4 regions of the Streptomyces sp. NBC_01275 genome follow, and region 1 is predicted to be linked to each of the others. Evidence: riboswitches for the same ligand, from Rfam matches in the RefSeq annotation. Region 1 holds a riboswitch; each other region holds the start of a gene.

The links. Region 1 has a riboswitch for cyclic di-AMP ahead of OG562_RS32025 (M23 family metallopeptidase). Riboswitches for the same ligand answer to the same signal wherever they lie in the genome.
Region 2: another riboswitch for cyclic di-AMP. It lies ahead of OG562_RS25415 (transglycosylase SLT domain-containing protein); the one in region 1 lies ahead of OG562_RS32025 (M23 family metallopeptidase).
Region 3: another riboswitch for cyclic di-AMP. It lies ahead of OG562_RS17145 (transglycosylase family protein); the one in region 1 lies ahead of OG562_RS32025 (M23 family metallopeptidase).
Region 4: another riboswitch for cyclic di-AMP. It lies ahead of OG562_RS26520 (C40 family peptidase); the one in region 1 lies ahead of OG562_RS32025 (M23 family metallopeptidase).

The regions. Positions count from the first base shown of each region.
Region 1 covers NZ_JAPEOZ010000001.1:7,213,107-7,217,311, forward strand. Annotated here, with positions in the region: gene OG562_RS32015 (pitrilysin family protein) at 1-337, shown strand, start outside; gene OG562_RS32020 (pitrilysin family protein) at 334-1,722, shown strand; cyclic di-AMP (ydaO/yuaA leader) riboswitch at 1,924-2,122, shown strand; gene OG562_RS32025 (M23 family metallopeptidase) at 2,137-2,877, shown strand; gene OG562_RS32030 (GntR family transcriptional regulator) at 3,064-3,759, shown strand; gene OG562_RS32035 (HPr family phosphocarrier protein) at 3,920-4,201, opposite strand.
Region 2 covers NZ_JAPEOZ010000001.1:5,749,223-5,753,427, forward strand. Annotated here, with positions in the region: gene OG562_RS25405 (GNAT family N-acetyltransferase) at 1-678, opposite strand, end outside; gene OG562_RS25410 (HAD family hydrolase) at 936-1,760, shown strand; gene OG562_RS25415 (transglycosylase SLT domain-containing protein) at 1,836-2,315, opposite strand; cyclic di-AMP (ydaO/yuaA leader) riboswitch at 2,321-2,548, opposite strand; gene OG562_RS25420 (polyprenyl synthetase family protein) at 2,945-3,955, shown strand.
Region 3 covers NZ_JAPEOZ010000001.1:3,921,402-3,925,606, forward strand. Annotated here, with positions in the region: gene OG562_RS17135 (septum formation initiator family protein) at 1-52, opposite strand, end outside; gene eno (phosphopyruvate hydratase) at 187-1,473, opposite strand; gene OG562_RS17145 (transglycosylase family protein) at 1,840-2,556, opposite strand; cyclic di-AMP (ydaO/yuaA leader) riboswitch at 2,560-2,779, opposite strand; gene OG562_RS17150 (transglycosylase family protein) at 2,985-4,073, opposite strand.
Region 4 covers NZ_JAPEOZ010000001.1:5,977,253-5,981,457, reverse strand. Annotated here, with positions in the region: gene pcrA (DNA helicase PcrA) at 1-1,552, opposite strand, end outside; cyclic di-AMP (ydaO/yuaA leader) riboswitch at 1,782-1,953, shown strand; gene OG562_RS26520 (C40 family peptidase) at 1,991-3,130, shown strand; gene OG562_RS26515 (tellurite resistance/C4-dicarboxylate transporter family protein) at 3,281-4,205, shown strand, end outside.

The sequences.
Region 1 (4,205 bases):
CGAGGCCGCCATCGACGAGGAGCTCGCCCGGTTCGCCGAGGAGGGCCCCACGGCCGAGGAGATGGAGCGCGCCCAGGCCCAGTTGGAGCGCGAGTGGCTGGACCGGCTCGGCACGGTCGCCGGCCGCGCGGACGAACTGTGCCGGTTCGCCGTCCTGTTCGGCGACCCGCAGCTCGCCCTGACCGCCGTCCAGCGGGTCCTGGACATCACGCCCGAGGAGGTGCGGGAGGTCGCCAAGGCCCGACTGCGCCCCGACAACCGCGCGGTGCTCGTCTACGAGCCGACCGCCGCCGAAGCCCCCGCCGACCAGGACGAGAACGAGGAGGCGGCGCAGTGACCGAGCTCGCCACGATGGACTTCCACCCCCAGCCCCAGGCGGGCGAGGCCAGGCCGTGGGCGTTCCCGGCGCCCGAGCGCGCCGCGCTGGACAACGGCCTGACGGTCCTGCACTGCCACCGCCCCGGCCAGCAGGTCGTCGCCGTCGAGGTCCTCCTCGACGCGCCCTTGGACGCCGAGCCGGCCGGCCTCGACGGCGTCGCCACGATCATGGCGCGGGCCTTCTCCGAGGGCACCGACAAGCACTCCGCCGAGGAGTTCGCCGCCGAGCTGGAGCGCTGCGGCGCCACCCTCGACATGCACGCCGACCACCCCGGCGTCCGCCTCAGCCTCGAAGTCCCGGCCTCGCGCCTGGCCAAGGCGCTCGGCCTGCTCGCCGACGCCCTCAGGGCGCCCGCGTTCGCCGACAGCGAGATCGAGCGCCTCGTCCGCAACCGCCTGGACGAGATCCCGCACGAGCTGGCCAACCCCTCCCGGCGCGCCGCCAAGGAGCTCTCCAAGGAGCTGTTCCCGGCCACCGCGCGCATGTCGCGCCCCCGCCAGGGCACCGCGGAGACCGTCGAGAAGATCGACGCCGCGGCCGTACGCGCCTTCTACGAGAGGCACGTTCGCCCGTCCACGGCCACCGCCGTGGTCGTCGGCGACCTCACCGGCATCGAGCTGGAGGCGCTCCTCGGCGACACGCTGGGCGCCTGGACGGGCTCCTCGGCCCAGCCGCGGCCGGTGCCGCCGGTGACCGCCGACGACACCGGACGGGTCGTCATCGTGGACCGCCCCGGCGCCGTCCAGACGCAGGTGCTGATCGGCCGGATCGGCGCCGACCGGCACGACCGCGTGTGGCCCGCCCAGGTCCTCGGCACGTACTGCCTCGGCGGCACCCTCACCTCCCGCCTGGACCGCGTCCTGCGCGAGGAGAAGGGCTACACCTACGGCGTGCGGGCGTTCGGGCAGGTCCTGCGGTCCGCGCCGGACGGCACGGGCGCCGCGATGCTCGCCATCAGCGGCTCCGTCGACACCCCGAACACCGGTCCCGCCCTGGACGACCTCTGGAAGGTGCTGCGCACCCTCGCCGCCGAGGGACTGACCGACGCCGAACGCGACGTGGCCGTGCAGAACCTGGTCGGTGTGGCGCCGCTGAAGTACGAGACCGCCGCAGCCGTCGCCGGCACGCTGGCCGACCAGGTCGAGCAGTACCTGCCCGACGACTTCCAGGCGACGCTGTACCGGCAACTCGCCGCGACCGGCACGGTGGAGGCCACCGCGGCGGCCGTGAGCGCCTTCCCCGTGGACCGTCTGGTGACCGTCCTCGTCGGCGACGCCGCGCAGATCAAGGAGCCGGTCGAGGCGCTCGGTCTCGGCGAAGTGAAGGTCGTCGCCGCGGAGTAGGCCGAAGCGGCGGCACGCGCGTGTGGGGCCCTGGTCGACGGAAGCGTCACCAGGGCCCTCAGATGTCCGAATTGGGGCGGAGGTTGCCCGTCTGCCCTGTGGGATGCGCTACAAAACCCGTCATCGGCTTGGGGATGGGGAGCCGCCCCGCTTAGCTTCGTCCGGGCTGTTCGTCAGGCAGTGCGCCGCATCCGCGGCAGCGGACAGTCATCGCCGAGTCCCCGCATGGCGCGAGCCAGGGGAGCCGGGGACCCTCCCTCCTGTCGCCGCGTTCGCGGCTGGAGGGGCCCAGAAGTCCCTGGGGTGAATCGGACGCCCGCGCAGGTCGCGAGGGCGCCCGTAGGAGACCTTCCTGCTCCGAACCCGTCAGCTAACCCGGTAGGCGAGAGGGAAGGAAAGGACACCCCCGACTTCATGGCGTTCACCTGCGCCCCCGGGAAGCACCGTCGGCCCAGCCGGATGAAGCGCACCACCGCCCGCGCGGCGGGCGTCGCGGCGCTCACCACCACCGGCGTCGTCGCCACCGTCGCCTCCCCGGCCCTCGCGGCCGAGCCCACCCCCGAGCAGACCGGGCTGATCCCCGTCGTCACCGCCGGCGAAGCCGTCGCCGAGCAGATCGACGACCAGGTCGCCGTGCAGATGAAGGCCGCCTACGAGGAGGCCGCGCGCGAGGCGGCCGCCAAGAAGGCCGTGGAGGAGCGCGAGGCACGCGTGCGTGCGGCCCGTGAGGCCGAGCGCAAGCGGCTCAACGCCTTCGTGCTGCCGATCACCGGCTCCTACGTCTCCACCGGCTACCACGCCAGCAGTTCGCTGTGGTCCTCCGGCAGCCACACCGGCATCGACTTCCACGCCGCGAGCGGCACTTCGGTGCACGCGGTCGGCCTGGGCACCGTCGTCGAGGCCGGCTGGGGAGGGTCGTACGGCAATCAGGTGGTCGTCAAGATGAACGACGGCACGTACACCCAGTACGGCCATCTGTCGTCCATCGGCGTCTCGGTGGGCCAGCAGGTCACCCCCGGCCAGCAGATCGGCCTGTCCGGCGCGACCGGCAACGTCACCGGCCCGCATCTGCACTTCGAGGCCCGCACGACGGCGGAGTACGGCTCGGACATCGACCCCGTCGCCTACCTCCGCACGCACGGCGTGAACCTCTGACGACGTTCGGCGACAGATCGTCGAGCCCCGGCCCCCGTGGCCGGGGCTTTCGTCGTTTCCGAGGCCCTGCTGTCCAAAAAATATCCCTGGATTCCGGCCCGCCATCGGAAATTCCCGCTCATTGCAATAGAGTCACTGAACACGTCAATCGTCGACGTTTCACGGGGATTAAGGCGGAGGTCCGTCATGCGTATTCCGGCGCACTCGGTGTGCACGGCCATCCGGGACGACATCGTCGCGGGTGTCTACGAGCGCGGCAGCCGCCTCACCGAGGAACTCCTCGCCCGCCGCTACGGCGTTTCCCGCGTTCCGGTCAGAGAGGCGCTGCGCACGCTGGAGGCGGAGGGCTTCGTCGTGACGCGGCGGCACGCGGGCGCGTGCGTCGCCGAGCCGACCGAGCAGGAGGCCGCCGACCTGCTGGAGATGCGCATGCTGCTGGAGCCGCTCGGCGCCTCCCGGGCCGCCCAGCGCCGCACCGAGGCCCATCTCAAGGTGCTGCGCGGGCTCGTCCGGCTGGGCCAGGAACGCGCCCGGAGGGGCAACAGCGAGGATCTGCGCTCGCTGGGCAGCTGGTTCCACGAGACGCTCGCCCAGGCCTCCGGCAGCCACGCCCTGACGTCGACGCTGACCCAGCTGCGCCACAAGATCGCCTGGATGTACGCGATCGAGGCGCCGGCCAACCCCGTGGAGTCCTGGGCGGAGCACGGCGCGATCGTGGACGCGGTGGCGCGCGGCGACGGGGAGCGTGCGCGGGCGATCACGGCGCTGCACACCGAGCGCGCGACGGCCGCGCACCGGCTGCGCTTTTCCGCCGGAGCCGACCGCCAGGACCGTGTGAGGACTTCGCAACATCCCGTAAACATGACGGGCCTGCGTCATTAACACGAGGGCCGTATACAAAGAGAAGATAATTCGCGGGGCGCTATTTATGCTGCCCGTTGAAGGGAAATGCAAAGGGCCCGCCCGATAATTCGGACGAGCCCTTCGGAGTTGCGGCGCGATGTCTTTGAGGTCAAGGCCGCCGCAACCGTCGATTTCCCGCTCAGACGGTCTCGGGGAGTTCCTCGAGACCCTCGGCGACCAGCTTCGCCAGTCGGTCGAGCGACGCGTCCGCGCCCTCGGCCTCGGAGGCGAGGACGATCTCCTCGCCGCCCTGGGCGCCCAGGCCGAGAACGGCCAGCATGGAGGCCGCGTTGACGGGGTTGCCGTCGGCCTTGGCGATCGTCACCGGGATGCCTGCGGCCGTGGCGGCCCGGACGAAGATGGAAGCGGGGCGGGCGTGAAGGCCCTCGGCCCAGCCGACGTTGACGCGGCGCTCAGCCATGTGA
Region 2 (4,205 bases), 1.5 Mb from region 1:
GACGGAGAGCGTGCCGGCGCACTCGGGAGCGCGTGTCTCGTGGAGCAGGTTCACGAGCCGGGTGATCCACTCCTGCGCGAACCGGTCCCGGCGGCCGGTCCTGCGGTACTGCGCGGACTTCCACGCCATGAGCGTGCGCAGTGCGGCCGGGTCGCGTTCGTCGAACACGAACCGCAGGTCGCCGACCTGGCGGCCGAGCCGGCGCTCCTTGGCGAGGGTCGTCTTCAGGAACTTCGGCGACTGGGCGCGCAGTACGGACTCGTAGGTCTCGTACCCCTTTGCCACGTCGATGACGTAGGAGGCGTACTCCGCGGCGGTGTGGCGGGCGAACAGCCCTTGTTCCGCCTCCAGGTTGTCGAAGGCGAAGCTCGACAGGGAGCACGCCCGCATCAGTTCCTCGGCGTTCAGACCGAGTCCCGGGCTCAGTACGGCGCCCTGCGCGTCCGAGACGCCGTACGCGAGGGCCTGGCCCTGGCCGAGCGGGCCCCGCTCATGGGGCAGGAAGCCGACCGGCTCGCGCCCCTCGTACACCACCGCCACCCGCGCGCGTGCCCGCACGCGGCCCACTGTGTCGGTGAACTCCGGTTCCATGAAGGGGTTGCGCGGCAGCGTCGACGCGGCGCGCAGCGCGCGCCACCGCTCCCTCTCCCCCTCGCCGAGGCCTTCCGGCCTCAGCACACGAATGCGCCCACTGCTCAACCTGACCCCCCGATCAAGTCCCCCTGGACACCTGGACGGTACCGCTCCATCAGGGCGTCGCGGTAGGTAGCGTCGCATGTTGTTGCCAACTGGTGCAGAGGCCTTTAACCGTCCGCTACCCGGCGATGTGTCAGAAAGCTGTTTCTTTTAAAGGGGAGTTGGCAGAACCGGACAGGACCTGGCCGTCGTCCGGTTCGCGTCGAACCCGTGGGGCGTGGGATCCGTATTCTCTGATCATGGCCGCACCCATCGCATATGCCCCGCGCACCGCGTACTCGCTCATCGCCACCGACCTGGACGGAACGCTGCTCCGCGGCGACGACACCTTCTCCGACCGGTCGCTCGACGTGCTCGCGCGGGTGAGGGCGGCCGGCGCCTGCCATCTGGTCGTGACCGGACGGCCGGCGCCCCGGGTCCGCCCGCTGCTGGACAACCTGCGCGGCGGCGGGCTCGCGGTGTGCGGACAGGGCGCGCAGTTGTACGACGCCGGCGCGGACCGTCTGCTGTGGTCGGTCACCCTGGACCGGGAACTCGCCGAGACCGCGCTCGGCAAGATCGAGGCCGAGGTCGGGCAGGTGTACGCGGCCGTCGACCAGGACGGCGTCGACGGGCTGACGCTCATCGAGCCGGGCTATCTGATGCCGCACCCGACGCTGCCCGCGCTGCGCGTCGGCTCGCGCGACGACCTGTGGTGCGAGCCGATCAGCAAGGTGCTGCTGCGCCATCCCGGGCTGTCCGACGACGAGTTGGCGGCCACCGCCCGCTCGGTGGTCGGCTCGCTGGCCACCGTGACCATGTCGGGTCCCGGCACGGTCGAGCTCCAGCCCTGCGGCATCACCAAGGCGACGGGGCTGGCCCTGGCCGCCGAGCACCTCGGTCTGCGGCCCGAGGACACCCTCGCCTTCGGCGACATGCCGAACGACATCCCGATGTTCGACTGGGCCGCCCACGGCGTCGCGATGGCCAACGCCCACCCCGAGCTCAAGGCGGTGGCCGACGAGGTGACGACGTCGAACGAGGACGACGGCGTGGCCATCGTCCTCGAACGGTTGTTTGCTTAAGGCTCCGCGGCTCCGCGGCTTTGCGGATCCGCTGACGACTTCGCACGGAAGCAGCGGAAGCAGCGGAAGCGGGTGTCAGTACGCGCCGAAGACGTTGTCGATCGAGCCGTACCGCGCGGCCGCGTAGTTGCAGGCGGCGGTGATGTTCGCTACCGGGTCGTACGGGTTGAAGGATGTGCCCGCCACGTGGTAGGCGAGGAAGGTCGGGTCGATGACCTGGAGCAGGCCCTTGGACGGGGTGCCCGCGGCCGCGTTGGAGTCCCAGAGGTTGACTGCGTTCGGGTTGCCCGACGACTCGCGCATGACGTTGCGGTAGATGCCGTTGTACGTGCCCGGGATGCCCTTCTGGGCCATGATCGCGAGCGACTCGCGGATCCAGCCGTCGAGGTTGTTGGTGTACCCGGCGGTCGTGACGGTCGCGGCGGTGGTCGCCGTCGTGGCGGCGGAGGCGCTGGTCGCGCCGATGAGCGGGAGGGCGAGCACGGCCGCACCGGTGCCGGCGACGGCGAGGGTGCGGAAGAGACGGTTGCGGCGCGGCTGAGCGGCAGCGGGCATGACGAAGTTCCTCTCCTTCGCCTGCGAGGTGAGCTGTCGGGTTCGGGCGGGAGCTGCCCGGCCGCGCCCTGACGGACACGACTTCACCCCAAGCCGTACCGGTATGTCCGAATCAACCGTAAAAACTGGAGATGTCGAAAATATTCAGTACGGCGACTTACCTGGTTCCCCCGCTCCTGCCGAGCGTTCTAGTAGGTGGTCCGGGCGGCGGCAGGATTCGGCGTCCGCCCGACAGGCCGGGAACGTATGCGAGAGCACATGTCCGGAACAAGTACCGGATTCACAGATCAGCCCTATTGACCTTGGTCTGGGGCGTATGGGGTGCTTGATCCTTTGGTACTGCAAAGCTTCAACTGGCGTTTGCGGCACGGCGGGAACCGGGGGAGGCTCGGTAGGGGTGGAGGCGGTGCGGGGCGGGTACGCGTGACTCAACTCACCACGGGGCGCAAGAGTGGTAAATCGGTCAATAAACTCAAGTCATAGTTAATTGGTCGAGCGGGTGGACGTGGGGGCTGTCGGTGATCGAAACGTGACCGGATACGCTGACTTGAGTGAGCCTTGAGTGAGCGCAGAGACCTATCGACAAACCGCGTAATCGCCCGTAGACACCAGCAGACAGGAGACCCCTCGTGACCGTCGTCGAGCCGTTCGGGCTGAGCGTGCGGGACCAGGTTCTGGAAGCCGATGTCCAGGCCGGGTTGGCGGCTGTCGAGGAGGGCTTGCTCGAGGCAACCAAGAGTGAGGTTCCGTTCATCACGGAGGCGGCCCAGCACCTGCTGCGGGCGGGCGGGAAGCGGTTCCGTCCCCTGCTCGTGATGCTCGCGGCGCGGTTCGGCGACCCGTACGCGCCGGGGATCGTGCCGTCCGCGGTGGTCGTGGAACTGACCCATCTGGCCACGCTGTACCACGACGACGTGATGGACGAGGCCGAGGTGCGGCGGGGGGTGCCGAGCGCGAACACCCGCTGGGGCAACTCGGTCGCCGTGCTCACCGGCGACTTCCTCTTCGCCCGTGCCTCGCACATCCTGGCCGACCTCGGGCCCGAGGCGGTGCGGGTGCAGGCCGAGGCGTTCGAGCGGCTGGTCACCGGACAGATCCTGGAGACCGCGGGGCCGGTGGACGGCCGCGACCCCGTGGAGCACTACCTGGACGTCCTCGGCGGCAAGACCGGCTCGCTGGTGGCGGTGTCCTGCCGGTTCGGCGCGATGATGTCGGGCGCCGACGAGACGGTCGTGGACGTGCTGACCCAGTACGGGGAGCGGCTCGGGGTCGCCTTCCAGCTGGCGGACGACGTCCTGGACATCGCGTCCGACTCCCATGAGTCCGGCAAGACGCCGGGCACGGACCTGCGCGAGGGCGTCCCGACCCTCCCGGTGCTACGACTGCGGGAGCGGGCCGCGCGGCTGGAACTCCCGGAGGACATCGCCCTGTGCGAGCTCCTGGACTCCGACCTCGGCGACGACGCCAAGCTCGCGGAGGCGGTGGCCGCCTTCCGGGCCCACCCCGCGCTGGAGCAGGCCCGCCGGGACACGGTCCGGTACGCGAAGGACGCCCGCGCCGCGTTGGCGCCGTTGCCGGAGTGCGACGCGAAGGCGGCGCTGCTGGAACTCTGCGACGCGGTGGTCCACCGAGCCGGCTGACCGGTCCGGTCACGACCGGGCCGGCCCGGGCCTGCCCCGGCGGGGACTTCGTCCCCCCGCGCCCGGCGCCTCCGGAGCTCCTCACCCTGTGCTTCCGGACCTCCGCGCCCGGCGTCTCCGGACCTCCGCACCCTGTGCCCGCCCCCTACGGGTCGACCGCCCAACTCCGCCGCCATGTCATACCGCAGGCGTACGCGGAGTTGAGTCCTCGGTCTGACGCTTCCTCCGGTGGGATTTGGTGAGATGGGAA
Region 3 (4,205 bases), 3.3 Mb from region 1:
GCAGCTTGATCCTCGTCGCGGTGGAGAACCGGTCCCGGTCCTTCACGGCCATGTCCCCGCCTCCCGTTCACGCGCGTACGTCCCCGCACACGGTACGGGACCGAGTACGAGGACGTACGTACGACGCTGCCTACGCGGGCTATACGGCGGTGAGGCGCAGGCTCAGGCCTTGGCTCAGGCCTTGGCTCAGGCCTTGAAGCGGGGGAACGCGCTGCGGCCGGCGTACACCGCGGCGTCGTCGAGGATCTCCTCGATGCGCAGCAGCTGGTTGTACTTGGCGACGCGGTCCGAGCGGGCCGGGGCGCCGGTCTTGATCTGACCGCAGTTCACCGCGACGGCGAGGTCGGCGATGGTGACGTCCTCGGTCTCGCCGGAGCGGTGGGACATCATGCACTTGAAGCCGTTGCGCTGGGCCATCTCGACGGCGTCCAGGGTCTCGGTCAGCGAGCCGATCTGGTTGACCTTGACGAGCAGGGCGTTCGCGGAGCCCTCCTCGATGCCGCGGGCCAGGCGCTCGGGGTTGGTGACGAAGAGGTCGTCGCCGACGATCTGGACCTTGTCGCCGATGCGGTCGGTGATGACCTTCCAGCCGGCCCAGTCGTCCTCGTACAGCGGGTCCTCGATGGAGACGAGCGGGTACGCGGAGACGAGCTCCTCGTAGTACTCCGTCATCTCGGCGGCCGAGCGGGACTTGCCCTCGAACTCGTACTTGCCGTCCTTGTAGAACTCGGACGCGGCGACGTCGAGCGCGAGCGCGATCTGCTCGCCGGGGATGTAGCCGGCCTGCTTGATGGCCTCGACGATGAGGTCGAGGGCGGCGCGGTTGGACTCCAGGTTCGGGGCGAAGCCGCCCTCGTCGCCCAGGCCGGTGGACAGGCCCTTGGTCTTCAGCACCTTCTTGAGGGTGTGGTAGACCTCGGCGCCCCAGCGCAGGGCCTCGGAGAAGGACTCCGCGCCGATCGGGGCGATCATGAACTCCTGGATGTCCACGTTGGAGTCGGCGTGCGAGCCGCCGTTCAGGATGTTCATCATCGGAACGGGCAGCAGGTGCGCGTTCGGACCGCCGAGGTAGCGGAAGAGGGGCAGGTCGCTGGCCTCGGAGGCGGCGTGGGCCACGGCGAGCGAGACGCCGAGGATGGCGTTGGCGCCGAGGGAGCCCTTGTTGTCGGTGGCGTCCAGGTCGAACATGGCCTGGTCAATCAGACGCTGCTCGGTGGCGTCGTAGCCGACGAGCTCCGGGCCGATCTGCTCGATGACGGCGAGGACGGCCTTCTCGACACCCTTGCCGCCGTAACGGTTGGGGTCACCGTCGCGCAGCTCGATGGCCTCGAAGGCGCCCGTGGAGGCGCCGGACGGAACGGCGGCACGACCCGTGCTGCCGTCGTCGAGGCCGACCTCGACCTCGACCGTGGGGTTGCCTCGGGAGTCCAGGATTTCCCGGGCTACGACGACGTCGATGGACGGCACGAGCATCTCCTTCTTGGGATGTGACGCTGAGAGTGCGGGGCGCGCAGGCCGTGATGAGCCCTTGCTGATGCCTTGCGACTAGAGCCTAACCGCCTCGGGGGCATCGACCACCGACCGACCGCCCCGTGGACTACGTCAGACCGTACCTATTGTTTCCGGCCGGAACAAAGGGGGAGCGACGAACAGGCAAAGAAAACCCCGCTCCGGTGCGTACGGGGGAATGCGCACCGGAGCGGGGAGCCCGTGGGGACGGGGGGGTGACCCTCACGAGGTCTTCAGTGTGTCGACCTCGGCTGTGAGGGTGCTGTGGTCTCACTGGGAGCCAGGTGTCACCTGGGGCCAGGTCGCCGGCCAGAGGTCACCGGCCAGAGGTCACTTCAGGTGCAGCTGCTGGCCCGGGTAGATGAGGTCGGCGTCCTCGACGATGTCCTTGTTCAGCTGGAACAGCTTCTGCCAGCCGCCCTTGACCTTGTGCTTCTCGGCGATGGAGCTGAGGGTGTCGCCCTTGACGACCTTGTACTCGCCGTCGCCCTTCTTGACCTTCTTGCCGGTCGGCGTGCTGACCGTCTTGGACGCGGCCGGGCGGTCGGTCGAGCGGGAGGTGCTCGGCTGCTCGGTGGAGCGGGTGGTGGTGGAGCTGCCCGAGGAGCTGGAGCCGGAGGAGCTGGAGCCGGTGCCGCTGCTCGACGAGCCCGAGGAGCTGCTGCCGTTGTAGGCGGCGCCGGACAGGCCGGTGCCGCAGACCGGCCAGGCGCCCTTGCCCTGGCCCGCGAGGACCTTCTCGCCGATGGCTATCTGCTGGGACTTGCTGGCCTGGTTGGCCTGGGCGGCGTACTGGGTGCCGCCGTACGCGGCCCAGGTGGAGGCGGAGAACTGCAGGCCGCCGTAGTAGCCGTTGCCGGTGTTGATGGACCAGTTGCCGCCGGACTCGCACTGGGCGACGGCGTCCCACTCGGAGGCGGTGGCGGCGGAGGCGCTGCCGGCCGCCATCAGCGGGGCGGCGATGGCGACGCCGGTGACGCCGGCGAGCGCGGCGACACGGGTGGCCCTGGAGGGACGGCGGTGCTTGCCCTTGGCGGAAAACAGCATGGTGGATCCCCTCACCGACGCCTGCGAGGTGAGCTGTCGGGTTCGGGCCGTGTGAGTTGCCCGGCCACTCCTCCATGGCAGTCCTGCGTGGCAGTCCTGCAGTCCATGGGAGGCGTGGCTCCACCCCTAGCCGACTCCGGCAGTCGGTTCCCCGAAGGGCCTCAACCGCCGGACCCGGCGCTTACCTTGGGTCCCCCGCTCCTGCCTACGGCGCTTGACGCGACGACTGTTCCCGGATGGCCGCTGGCAGGATTCGGCGTTGCGACGGCCGGGGCTCGGGTTGCCGAGCGGTCCTGACCGTAGACACGCGATCGACGGAATATCAAAGACGATCAGGGCTTCTGAGACTCATCCCACACTTTCACCAAACCGGACATTCGGCGCGAAGCGTGACGTGAACTCCCGCTGTTTTTCTAGGGATTTCTACCCTATTCAACCCCTGTGTCAAGGGTCTGACCGGCGACGATGTCGCTCGGGTCGGCGCCGATGCGATCCCGGTTCTCGGCGTACAGCGCACGCCACCCGCCGTCGAGGTCAAGGGAGTCGGCGATGGAGGCGAGGGAGTCGCCCTCCTGGACGACATAGGTCGCGGCGGCGTGCCGACCGGTGGAGGCGGTCGCGGGACCGTCGGAGACGCCCGCCGTCGCGTCTCCGGCCGCGCTCTCGTCGGCGGTGTCGCCGCGATGGCGACCGGAGCCGGTGTCGAGAGTGTCGGCGCCGAGAGTGCCGACGTCGAGCGTGCCGGTGTCGACGAGACTCCAAGAGCCCGCATCCTGCGCCGACTTGTCCGAGTCGTCCGAGTCGCCCGCCTCGGGGGTCTTTGTGGACGAACTGCCGGAGTCCTGCGAGTCGCCCTGCCCGCCGGAAGCGTCGGAGCCGGTGGAGTCGTCCGAAGCGGAGGAGGAAGGGGACGAAGAGGACGAAGAGGACGAACTCGATGAATCACCGGACGAGTCGGATGAGTCGGATGAATCCGTCGAACCCGTCGAACCGCTGTCGGCGTCGGAGGAGCCCGAGGAACTCGATGAACCGGAAGAACCGGACGAGCCGGACAACCCCCTGGACAGGTCGGACAATCCAGAAGACGAAGAGGAGTCGGACGAGTCGCCCGCCACCCCGGTGTCCACGTTCAGCGCGCCGGACTCCTTGGTGAGCCCGGTCGTCAGCCCACAGGTGGGCCACGCGCCGACGCCCTCGTCCGCGAGCAGCTTCTGCGCCACGGCGATCTGCTGGTTACGGCTGGCGAGGTCGGGGCTCGACGCGTAGTCGAGTCCGCCGTACGTCTCCCAGTCGTCCTGGGAGAGATGCAGGCCGCCGAAGTAGCCGTCGCCCTTGTCTGCGCTCCAGGAACCCCCGGTCTCGCACTGGGCCACCTTGTCCCACACCGTGCCGTCGGCGGCGCTCGCGCCGGAGGCGGCGAGCAGCGGGATGGCGATGGCGGTGCCGGTCACTCCGGCCGCCACGAGGAGGGCCGGGGCCTGACGGGGGCGACGGTGACGACCGTTCCCGGAGAGCATGCGAGGGCCTTTCTCTGGACAGCAGTGACCGGCGCGGGGGGTGAGGCTGAGGGTCCGCGCTTGACGAGTGAACGTATCGGCAGACGATCACTTGTCACAAGTTAATGCCGCGCAGATCACGTGAAGATCACA
Region 4 (4,205 bases), 1.2 Mb from region 1:
GGAAGCTGATCTTCTCGCGCTGGGACAGGGCGTCGATCATCGCCTCGGCGCGCTCGCCGATGCCGCGCTTGGGCACGTTGAGGATGCGACGCAGCGGGACCGAGTCCTCCGGGTTGGCGAGCACGCGCAGGTAGGCCAGGACGTCCCGGACCTCCTTGCGCTCGTAGAAACGGACGCCGCCGACGACCTTGTAGGGCAGGCCTACGCGGATGAAGATCTCTTCGAAGACACGGGACTGGGCGTTCGTACGGTAGAAGACCGCGACGTCGCCGGCCTTCGCGTCGCCCGCGTCGGTGAGACGGTCTATCTCCTCGGCGACGAACTGGGCCTCGTCGTGCTCGGTGTCGGCGACATAGCCGGTGATGCGCGCGCCCGCGCCCGCGTTGGTCCACAGGTTCTTCGGGCGGCGGGACTCGTTGCGCTCGATGACCGCGTTGGCGGCACTCAGAATCGTCTGCGTGGAGCGGTAGTTCTGCTCGAGGAGGATCGTCGTCGCGTCCGGGTAGTCCTCCTCGAACTGGAGGATGTTGCGGATCGTCGCGCCCCGGAAGGCGTAGATCGACTGGTCTGCGTCACCGACGACGCACAGCTCGGCGGGCGGCACGTCGTGCTCGCTGGGCGGTACGTCGACCGGGTGCTCCGCGCTGCCGACCAGTTCCCGCACGAGGGAGTACTGGGCGTGGTTGGTGTCCTGGTACTCGTCGACGAGGACATGGCGGAAGCGGCGGCGGTAGTGCTCGGCGACGTCCGGGAAGGCGCGCAGCAGATTGACCGTCGTCATGATCAGGTCGTCGAAGTCGAGGGCGTTCGCCTCGCGGAGACGGGACTGGTACATGGCGTAGGCCTGGGCGAGGGTCTTCTCGAAGCCGTCGCCGGCCTGGGCGGCGAAGTCCTCCTCGTCGATCAGCTCGTTCTTCAGGTTGCTGATCTTGGCGCTGAAGGACTTGGGCGGGAAGCGCTTGGGGTCGAGGTCCAGGTCACGGCAGACCAGGGCCATCAGACGCTTGGAGTCGGCCGCGTCGTAGATCGAGAAGGAGGAGGTGAAGCCGAGCTTCTTCGACTCGCGCCGCAGGATGCGCACGCACGCGCTGTGGAAGGTCATCACCCACATCGCGTTCGCACGCGGGCCGACGAGCTGCTCGACGCGCTCCTTCATCTCGCCCGCGGCCTTGTTGGTGAAGGTGATCGCGAGGATCTGGCCCGGGTGGACGCTGCGCTCGGCGAGCAGATGGGCGATGCGGTGGGTCAGCACGCGCGTCTTGCCGGAGCCTGCGCCGGCGACGATGAGCAGCGGGGCGCCGGCGTGGACGACGGCCGCGCGCTGGTTGTCGTTCAGCCCCTCCAGGAGCGCGGCCGCGTCGATCGCCGGGCGCGGGGCGCCGTCGCGGTAGTAGGCGTCCCGGTCCGGAGGCACGTCGAACTTCCCGCCGAACAGATCGTCCGGAACCTGCTCCGGTACGTGATCGTCCTCGGGCGGCGGCGGGGGCTCCCCCTCGTGGCCGCGAGGGCCCTGGAGGTCCGCCAGGAAGCTGTCGTCAAAGAGGCTGCTCATCGCTCTCCGAGTTTAGAGGGCCGCACTGACAACCGGCCGCCGTCCCGAAAACATCCCCCCTCACCTTCCGAGGTGGCCTTATCACCAACCGTGACCGCTTACCCGGCTTTCGTCGAAGGTCACGAAAATGTATCGGGCATATCACCCACCAACCTTCACACGAGCCACACGAGTTGGTTACCGTTTCGAGCAGGCCGTACGACCCCCACCGGCGAACGTCGCCGGGCCGCGCGGCCTTCCGCCGAGTCCGGCGCGCCCCCTCGCGGCAGCCGGAGCCGGGAACCCACCGTGACTCTGGGTGAGTCGGCCTGCCTTCCGCTCAAGGACGGGCCGTAGGGCAACCCTTCCGAACCACCCGCCCGAACCCGAGCCAACCCGGTAGGCGGATCACGGAAGGAGTCGCCTCCCTTGGCGTCGCAGCACCGCAAGCCACGCCTCATGGGCACGCGCGCAGCAGGCACCCGTCCCCCCGCTCTCGCCACTGCCGCCCTCACCTCCGTCGCCCTGCTCTCCCAGACGGCGAACGCCGCCCCCTCCGGCGACGGCGCGCCGAGTCTGGAGGAGGTCGAGAAGAAGGTCGACGACCTCTACCGTCGGGCGGAGTCGACGACCGAGAACCACAACGCCGCCAAGGAGAAGACGACCAAGCAGCGCCGGCGCGCCGACGGCCTCCTCGACGACGTCGCGCAGCGCACCCAGAAACTCAACGAGACACGGGAGCAGCAGGGTTCCTTCGCCGCCGCCCAGTACCGCACCGGCGTCTCCGCGCCCGACACGGCGACCTTCCTGCCCGCGGACACCCCGCAGCACTACGTCGACCAGACCCAGCCGAGCCTCGAGGCGCTGACCGACACGCAGAGCGACCTCAAGGCTGCCAAGTCCACCGTCCAGAAGAAGCTCGGCGACGCGCGCGTGCTGCTGTCCCAGCTGGCGACCCAGGAGAAGGCGCGGCTCGCGGCGATCGAGCAGCAGAAACAGGAGGAGGCCGCACGCCAGGCGGCGGAGCTGGCGCAGCGGCAGGCGGCGGAGCTGGCGCAGCGGCAGGCGGCGGCGGAACAGGCCGCCGCGCAGCGGGAGAGCGCCGACTCGACGAGCGCGGGCGCGGGCGTGAGCACGGGCGCTGGCACTGGCACTGGCACTGGCACTGGCACTGGCACTGGCACTGGCACGAGTACGGGCACGCCCGCCCCTGCCCCCGCCCCCGCCGACTCCTCGTACACCACCAAGGCCGAGAAGGCGCTCGCCTTCGCCCGCGCGCAGATCGGCAAGCCGTACGTGTGGGGCGCGACCGGACCCGACTCCTACGACTGCTCCGGGCTCACCCAGGCCGCCTGGAAGGCCGCGGGCGTCACCCTCCCGCGCACCGCCTACGACCAGGCCAACGCCGGCGCCGGCATCTCTCTCACCGACGCGCAACCCGGTGACCTGGTCTTCTTCTACGACGACGTCAGCCAGGTCGGCGTCTACATCGGCAACGGCATGATGATCCACGCCCCGAAGCCCGGCGGCTACGTCCGCGAGGAGTCGATCTACTACGACGGCGAGTCGGGCATCCACAGCGTGGTGCGGCCGGCCTGAGGGCACGCGCGGGCACCGGCGGGTTCCCGAAGGCACGCGCGCGTAGACGGTTACCTGAGGGCACGCGCGCGTAGAGGTGCGTCTTCCGCGTTTTCCCACCCCTCGCGTGTGCCCCTCGTATGCCGCAGCGTCCTCTTTAGCATCAGCCGCATGCCCGTCTTCTCCCCCCACCGCCTCCTGCTCCGCGTCCGGCGGGCGCAGCGTCCCCCGGCGGCCGGCGCCGCCGTGCTGGCGACCGCGATCCTGTCGGTGGGCCTGCGGCTGACGGGCCACGAGGCCCTGTCCCGCATCTCCCTGGCGCTGGCCGGCGCAGCGTGGCTGGCGCTGGGCGCGGACTTCGTCGTACGGCTGTTGTGGGAGCGTGAGCGGTGGCTGGCGGAGGCCGGGACGCCGGGGGCGCTCACCGCCGTGGCCGCGACGACGGTCCTCGGCACGCGTGTCTCGGCCCTCGGCCGGCAGTCCCTCGCGGAGGCGCTGCTGGCACTGGCGGCGGCGCTGTGGCCGGTGCTGCTGGCGGTCGTCGTACGGCACTGGCGGCGGCGTATGCGCGGGGCGGTGTTCCTGTGCTGTGTAGCCACGCAGGGGCTCGCCGTGCTGGCCGCCGCCCTCGCCCGGGCGGAGGCGACGGCCTGGCTCGCGCACACCGCGCTCGTGCTGTTCTGGCTGGGGCTGGTGCTCTACTGCCTCGCGCTGGCCCGCTTCGACCGGCGGCAGATCGCCGAGGGCGCCGGGGACCAGTGGGTGGCGGGCGGCGCGCTCGCCATCTCGGCGCTCGCCGGGGCGACGCTACTCGACGCCGAGGGCGGGGGCCTGTACCTGTGGAACGCCGACGACCGGGGCGTCCTGCGCTCGGTGACCGTCGCACTGCTGGTGCTCGACCTGGTCTGTTACGCCGTCCTCCTGGCCGCCGAGGTGCGGTGGCCGCGGCCGTACTACGACGTGTGCCGCTGGGCGACCGTGTTCCCGATGGGGATGACGGCGACGGCGACGCTCTCCGTGGCCGCGGCCGTCGACGTGCCATGGCTGAAGGGGCCGGGGCGGGTGCTGCTGTGGGTCGCGGTGGCGGCGTGGCTGA